Regions from separate parts of the Streptomyces sp. NBC_01077 genome, predicted to be linked through region 2. Evidence: riboswitches for the same ligand, from Rfam matches in the RefSeq annotation. Region 2 holds a riboswitch; each other region holds the start of a gene.

Region 1 (2,261 bases), 3.7 Mb from region 2:
ACGGCCACCGGCACCCCGGCGCGCAGCCACAGCACGGACCAGGCCTCCTCCGCCGGGTCGCCGCGCCAGAGCAGTGTGTCCGCGCCCGCGTGGTGACCGGCGTACTGGACGAAGCGGCCGAACTGCTCGGACCAGAAGTACGGGACGGGGTCGTACGGCCCCGAGTCGGCCCCGGTGATCGTCGCGGCGACCGTGCGGGGGCCCTGGAGCGCGTTGTCCCAGTGGTGGACGAGGAGGCGCCGGCCGTAGCGGGCGGACGGGAAGGAGGCGCAGTCCCCGACCGCGTACACATCGGGCAGGTTGGTGCGCAGCCGCTCGTCGGCGGTGACTGCGCCGCTCGGGTCGAGGGCGATGCCCGAGCCGGCGAGCCAGCCGGTGGCGGGGAGGGCGCCGATGCCGACGACGACGGCGTCGGCGGGCAGCTCGCGGCCGTCGGCGAGGACGACCCTGCCCGGTGCGCCGGGCTCGACGGTGCGGACGCGCGCGTGGGTGAGGAGTTCGGCGCCGTTCTCCCCGTACCACTCGGCCATGGGGGCGGTGACTTCGGCGGGCAGGGCTCCGGCGAGGGGACGGTCGGCGGCCTCGACGACGGTGACCGCGCAGCCGGCCTCGCGCGCGGCGGTGGCGAATTCGGCGCCGATCCATCCGGCGCCGACGACCACGACGCTGTGGCGGCGCTCCAGGACGGGCCCGAGGCGTACCGCGTCGTCGAGGGTCCGCAGCAGATGGATCCCGGGGACGCCTTCGGTGCCGGGCAGGGTGACCGGCTGGGCGCCGGTCGCGACGACCAGGGTGTCGTACGCGACGGGCCCGGCCTCGGTGTCGATCTCGTGGTCGGCGGCGCGCAGCCCGGTGACGTCCAGGCCGAGGCGGAGCTCGACGCCGAGCTCCTCGAAGTCGACGTCGAAGGCGGAGTCCTCGGCCTTGCCGAGGAGGATGGCCTTGGAGAGCGGGGGCCGGTCGTAGGGCTGGTGGGGCTCGGCCCCGATGAGGGTCACCGGGCCGGTGAAGCCCTGTCCGCGCAGGGCGACGGCGGTCTGTACGCCCGCCATGCCGGCGCCGACGATCACGACGTGCTGCTGTGCCTGCTTCTGCTCGCTCACCCGACCACCTTACGCATCTGACGGACCGTCAGGAAGGGAGGGGTCTGTGGCCCCCCGGAGGCGGAAGCTAGTGTGTCGGGCGTAAAGCACTCGCGGGAGCCCGGACGCACCGGGCTGAGAGGGAGGCTGGGACGGCCTCCGACCGTACGAACCTGATCCGGGTCATGCCGGCGAAGGGAGGGGCTGGACGCCCATGCGTTCTTCCGATGTCCACGTGTCCGAAGTCGAAGTGTCCGAAATCGATGCACCCGACGGCCGTCCGTCCGATGTCCGTGGATCCGATGTCCGTGGATCCGATGTCCTCGTCGTCGGGGGCGGCATCATCGGACTGGTCACGGCCTGGCGGGCCGCGCGGCGCGGCCTGCGCACCGCAGTGATCGACCCGGCCCCCGGCGGCGGCGCCGCACGGGTCGCGGCCGGGATGCTCGCCGCCGTCACCGAACTCCACTACGGCGAGGAGACCCTGCTCGGGCTCAACCTCGCCTCCGCCGCCCGCTATCCCGCGTTCGTCGCGGAGCTCGAGGAATCCACCGGCCACGACGTCGGCTACCGCGCCTGCGGCACCCTCGCCGTCGCCCTCGACGCCGACGACCGGGCCCACCTGCGCGAACTGCACGCCCTGCAGACCCGCTGCGGACTCACCTCGGAGTGGCTCAGCGGCCGCGAATGCCGCCGCCTCGAACCGATGCTGGCCCCGGGCGTGCGCGGCGGGCTCCGGGTGGACGGCGACCACCAGGTCGACCCGCGCCGGCTCGCCACCGCGCTCCTCGTCGCCTGCGAACGGGCCGGGGTGGTCTTCCACCGCGCCCTCGCGCAGAGCCTGACGGTGGTACGGGACCGGGCGCGCGGAGTCGTGCTCGCCGGAGGCGAGGAACTGACGGCCGACCAGGTCGTCCTCGCCGCGGGCAGCCTCAGCGGGCGCCTCGCGGGCGTGCCCGACGAGGTGCTGCCGCCGGTGCGTCCGGTGAAGGGCCAGGTACTGCGCCTGCGGGTACCGGCCCCGTACGCCCCCTTCCTCTCCCGGACCGTCCGCGCCGTCGTCCGCGGCAGCCACGTCTACCTGGTGCCCCGCGAGAACGGCGAACTCGTCATCGGCGCCACCAGCGAGGAACTGGGCTGGGACACCACGGTGACGGCGGGCGGCGTGTACGAGCTGCT
Region 2 (2,261 bases):
GTGAACCACAGGACGTCGAGAATCTCCGGCCGGCTCAGCGTCTCGCCGAACCGTCCGAACTGCCACGCCCCGTCGACCCGCAGCCCGCGTTCCACGATCGAGACGACGGGCCAGGCGAAGAAGAGCGCGAAGAAGGCGACGGGCACGACCATCAGGCCGAGCCGCGCCGCGCTTCCCCTGCGGTCGGGGACTACTTCAGAACGAGCGACGACCACTGCTGGATCCACGGGTCACGCTTCTCGGCGATCTTCTCGGGCGCCATGGTCTCCGGCTTGTCGACGACCACACCGTGCTTCGTGAACAGCTCCGGCAGGGCCGCGTCCTTCGCCACCGGGTTGACGAACATCTGGAGCGGCATGTCCTCCTGGAACTTCTTCGAGATCAGGAAGTCGATCAGCGCCTTGCCGCCCTCGGGGTTCTTCGCCCCGTTCAGCAGACCCGCGAACTCCGTCTGCCGGAAGCAGGTGCCGGTGGACACGCCGGTGGGCGCCACCTTCGGCTGCGGCTCGCCGTACAGCACCTCGACCGGCGGGCTGGACGCGTACGACACGACGAGCGGCCGGTCGCCCTTGGCCTGCTTGCCGCCGGCCGAGCCGGAGAACTCCTGGTTGTAGGCGAGCTCCCAGCTGTCGACGGTCTTCACACCGTTCGCCTTGAGCTTCGACCAGTACGCCTGCCAGCCGTCGTCGCCGTACTTCGCAGCCGTACCGAGCAGGAAGCCGAGACCCGGGGAGGACCGCTCGGGGTTCTCCACGACGAGCAGGTCCTTGTACGCCGGCTTCGCCAGGTCGTCGAAGGTCACCGGCGGCGCCAGCTTCTTGTCGGCGAAGTACTTCTTGTCGTAGTTGACGCAGATGTCACCGGAGTCGATCGGCGTGACCCTGTGCTCCTTGTCGAGCCGGTACGCCTCCGGGACCCGGTCCAAGCCCTTCGCCTCGTACGGAACGAAGATCCCGTTGTCGAGCGCGCGGGACAGCAGCGTGTTGTCGACGCCGAAGAAGACATCGCCCTGCGGGGAGCCCTTGGTCAGGATCTCCTTGTTGACGGCCTCGCCCGCGTCCCCGCTCTTCAGCACCTTGACGGTGAAGCCGGTCTGCTTCGTGAACTCGGCCAGCACCGCCTTGGAGGCGTTGAACGAGTCGTGACTCACGAGGGTCACGGTCTTCGGCACGGGCCCGCCGGACTTGCCGGCGGCGTCCCGGACGTCCTCCGTGCCGCAGGCGGCAAGGGTGGTGACGCCGAGCGCCGCGACGAGCGCGGCGGCAGCGGCCTTCTTGATGGTCACTGAGATTCCTCCTGGGCATGACCAGGAAGAGACGCGGCCCTGCCCACGACCGGCGAACCGGACGCGGGCAGGGCGCAACAGCTTGAGTTAACGACCGAACTTCCTACCCAGAATGACCTGGGCAAGGTTCAGAGGGTCTGCGGTCCTACGGTGACCGCACTCTCAGCGCTGTGGCGCTCCCCTGTCGGAATATGGAGATGTGTTCGAGCTCAGGATACAAGGTCAGCGTTCGGCGGCGGCCAGCTGTCCACAGGCACCGTCGATCTCCTGACCCCGGGTGTCGCGCACGGTCACCGGCACACCGTGGCGGGCGATGGCCTCGACGAAGGCCTTCTCGTCCTCGGGGCGCGACGCCGTCCACTTCGAACCCGGCGTCGGGTTCAGCGGGATCAGGTTGACGTGCACCCGGCGCCCCTTGAGCAGCCGGCCGAGCAGGTCACCCCGCCACGCCTGGTCGTTGATGTCCCGGATCAGCGCGTACTCGATGGAGATCCGGCGCCCGGACTTCTCCGCGTACTCCCAGGCCGCGTCGAGGACCTCACGCACCTTCCAGCGCGTGTTCACCGGCACCAGGGTGTCCCGCAGCTCGTCGTCCGGGGCGTGCAGCGAGACCGCGAGCCGGCACTTGAAGCCCTCGTCGGCGAACCGCAGCATCGCGGGCACCAGCCCGACGGTGGAGACGGTGATCCCCCGCTGGGACAGCCCCAGACCGTCCGGCTCGGGGTCCGTCAGCCGGCGGATCGAGCCGACGACCCGCTTGTAGTTCGCGAGCGGCTCCCCCATGCCCATGAACACGATGTTGGAGAGCCGCGCCGGTCCCCCGGGCACCTCCCCGTCCCGCAGCGACCGCATGCCGTCCACGATCTGGTGCACGATCTCGGCGGTCGACAGGTTCCGGTCGAGCCCCGCCTGCCCCGTCGCGCAGAACGGGCAGTTCATCCCGCAGCCCGCCTGCGAGGAGATGCACATCGTCACC
Region 3 (2,261 bases), 1.8 Mb from region 2:
GGGCGCAGTCCGTCGCCGAGCGAGTACGTGACGTCGTACGTCGCGAGGATCTCGCAGAGCTCCTCGAAGTTCGTGTAGAGGAAGTTCTCCTTGTGGTGGGCGAGACACCAGGCGGCCATGATCGAGCCGCCGCGCGAGACGATGCCGGTCTTGCGGCGCGCGGTGAGCGGCACGTACGGCAGGAGTACGCCGGCGTGCACCGTCATGTAGTCCACGCCCTGCTCGGCCTGCTCGATGACCGTGTCCTTGTAGATCTCCCAGGTCAGGTCCTCGGCCCGGCCGTCGACCTTCTCCAGGGCCTGGTAGAGCGGCACGGTGCCGATCGGTACGGGGGAGTTGCGCAGGACCCACTCGCGGGTGGTGTGGATGTTGCGACCGGTGGACAGGTCCATGACCGTGTCGGCGCCCCACTTGGTCGCCCAGGTCATCTTCTCCACCTCCTCCTCGATGGAGGAGGTGACGGCGGAGTTGCCGATGTTGGCGTTGACCTTCACCAGGAACCGCTTGCCGATGATCATCGGCTCGATCTCCGGGTGGTTGACGTTGGCCGGGAGCACCGCGCGACCCGCCGCGATCTCCTCCCGTACGACCTCGGGGGAGACGTTCTCCCGGATCGCCACGTACTCCATCTCCGGGGTGATCTCCCCCCGGCGGGCGTACGCGAGCTGGGTCACGGCCTGGCCGTCGCGGCCACGGCGCGGCACGCGCGGGCGGCCGGGGAAGACGGCGTCGAGGTTCTTCAGCCCGCCGCCGCGCGGCGAGGTGTGCTTGATGCCGTCGTCCTCGGGGCGGGCCGGGCGGCCCGCGTACTCCTCGGTGTCGCCGCGCGCGATGATCCAGTTCTCGCGCAGCGGCGGAAGGCCCCGCCGCACGTCGGTGTCGACGGTGGGGTCGGTGTACGGGCCGGACGTGTCGTACAGCGTGACGTCCTTGCCGTTGGTGAGGTGCACCTGACGGACCGGCACCCGGAGGTCGGGGCGCGAGCCCTGGACGTACCCCTTGTGCCAGCCCGGCGTGCGGGCGCCGTCGGCAGAGGTGTCGTCCTGCTTGGAGGCAGGCGTGCGTGCATCCTGAATGGTCATGAGACCGATCTCCCTACGCCGGCATTACCCGGTAACAGGTTCGGCGGTCGGCGCAGCCTCCTCCCGTACGTACATCAGTACGCGCGTACGGTGATCAGCGCCCTCTCAGCCCGGTGCTCCGAGCTCCCGCGTGTGCAAAGGTGCCACCACGCTAGCGTCATCCCTGGCGTGCTGAACAGTGGGCCCCCGCCGTTCTTGCGATGATCGGTCGGTGACTTCCCCCCAACAGACTCCCGAGCCGCACGGCCACGACCACGGTCCCGGCCCTTCCCACGGGCACGGTCAGGGGCACGGCGCGTCCCACGAGAACGGCCGGGAGCACAGCTCCCACGGGCACGGCCACAGCCACAGCCACGGGCCCGCCGCCCCGGTGTCCCGGCATCTGCGCAAGGTCATCGCCGCGATCCTGATCCCCTTCGCCACGGCCGTCGCGGTCGGGCTCGTGGTCCTGTGGCCCGGTGGCACCCCGGCGCACGAGCGCACCGGAGTCGGCTTCGACCGGCAGACCGAGCAGGGCAAGGTCGTATCGGTCGAGCAGGTCGACTGCAAGGACGTGAACGCCGGGCAGGTCCCACCGACCGGGGACACCTCCACCCCGGAGGGGCGCGAGGCGGTCAACGCCCAGCAGGGAGACTGCGGGAAGGCGACGATCGAGGTCACCACCGGCCCGGAGAAGGGGCGCACGTTCACCGAGATCGTGCAGCCGGACGCACCGCGCCAACTGCACGAGGGGCAGGGTGTGGTGGTGGCGTACGCGCCCGACGCCCCGCGCGACCTGCAGTTCTCGGTGACGGACGTGAACCGGAAGGTCCCGATGGCGGTGCTCGCCGGGATCTTCGCCCTCGTGGTCGTGCTCGTCGGCCGCATGCGGGGCGTGATGGCGCTGATCGCGCTCGCCGCGAGCTTCCTGGTGCTGACGCTCTTCATCCTGCCGGCGATCCTGGAGGGATCGAATCCGCTGATCGTGGCGGTGGTCGGGTCGAGCGCGATCATGCTGATCGCGCTCTACATGTGCCACGGGCTCTCGGCCCGCACCTCGGTCGCGGTGCTCGGCACACTGATCTCGCTCATGCTGATCGGACTGCTCGGTTCGTTCTTCATCGAGTGGGCGTCGCTCAGCGGCAACACCGACGACAACACCGGCCTGATCCACGGCCTGTACCCGAGCATCGACATGTC

The links. A riboswitch is a leader RNA that binds a small molecule or an ion and turns the genes downstream of it on or off. The one in region 2 is predicted to bind thiamine pyrophosphate.
Region 1: it holds a riboswitch for thiamine pyrophosphate, as region 2 does, so the genes downstream of both, thiO (glycine oxidase ThiO) here and OG462_RS31030 (thiamine ABC transporter substrate binding subunit) in region 2, are expected to answer to the same signal.
Region 3: it holds a riboswitch for thiamine pyrophosphate, as region 2 does, so the genes downstream of both, thiC (phosphomethylpyrimidine synthase ThiC) here and OG462_RS31030 (thiamine ABC transporter substrate binding subunit) in region 2, are expected to answer to the same signal.

What each region holds. Positions count from the first base shown of each region.
Region 1 is NZ_CP108669.1:3,070,835-3,073,095, forward strand. Features, by position in the region: gene OG462_RS13685 (NAD(P)/FAD-dependent oxidoreductase) at 1-1,103, opposite strand, end outside; TPP riboswitch at 1,186-1,299, shown strand; gene thiO (glycine oxidase ThiO) at 1,297-2,261, shown strand, end outside.
Region 2 is NZ_CP108669.1:6,820,642-6,822,902, reverse strand. Features, by position in the region: gene OG462_RS31035 (ABC transporter permease) at 1-152, opposite strand, end outside; gene OG462_RS31030 (thiamine ABC transporter substrate binding subunit) at 191-1,285, opposite strand; TPP riboswitch at 1,368-1,478, opposite strand; gene rlmN (23S rRNA (adenine(2503)-C(2))-methyltransferase RlmN) at 1,508-2,261, opposite strand, start outside.
Region 3 is NZ_CP108669.1:5,039,694-5,041,954, reverse strand. Features, by position in the region: gene thiC (phosphomethylpyrimidine synthase ThiC) at 1-1,082, opposite strand, end outside; TPP riboswitch at 1,076-1,222, opposite strand; gene OG462_RS22675 (YibE/F family protein) at 1,294-2,261, shown strand, end outside.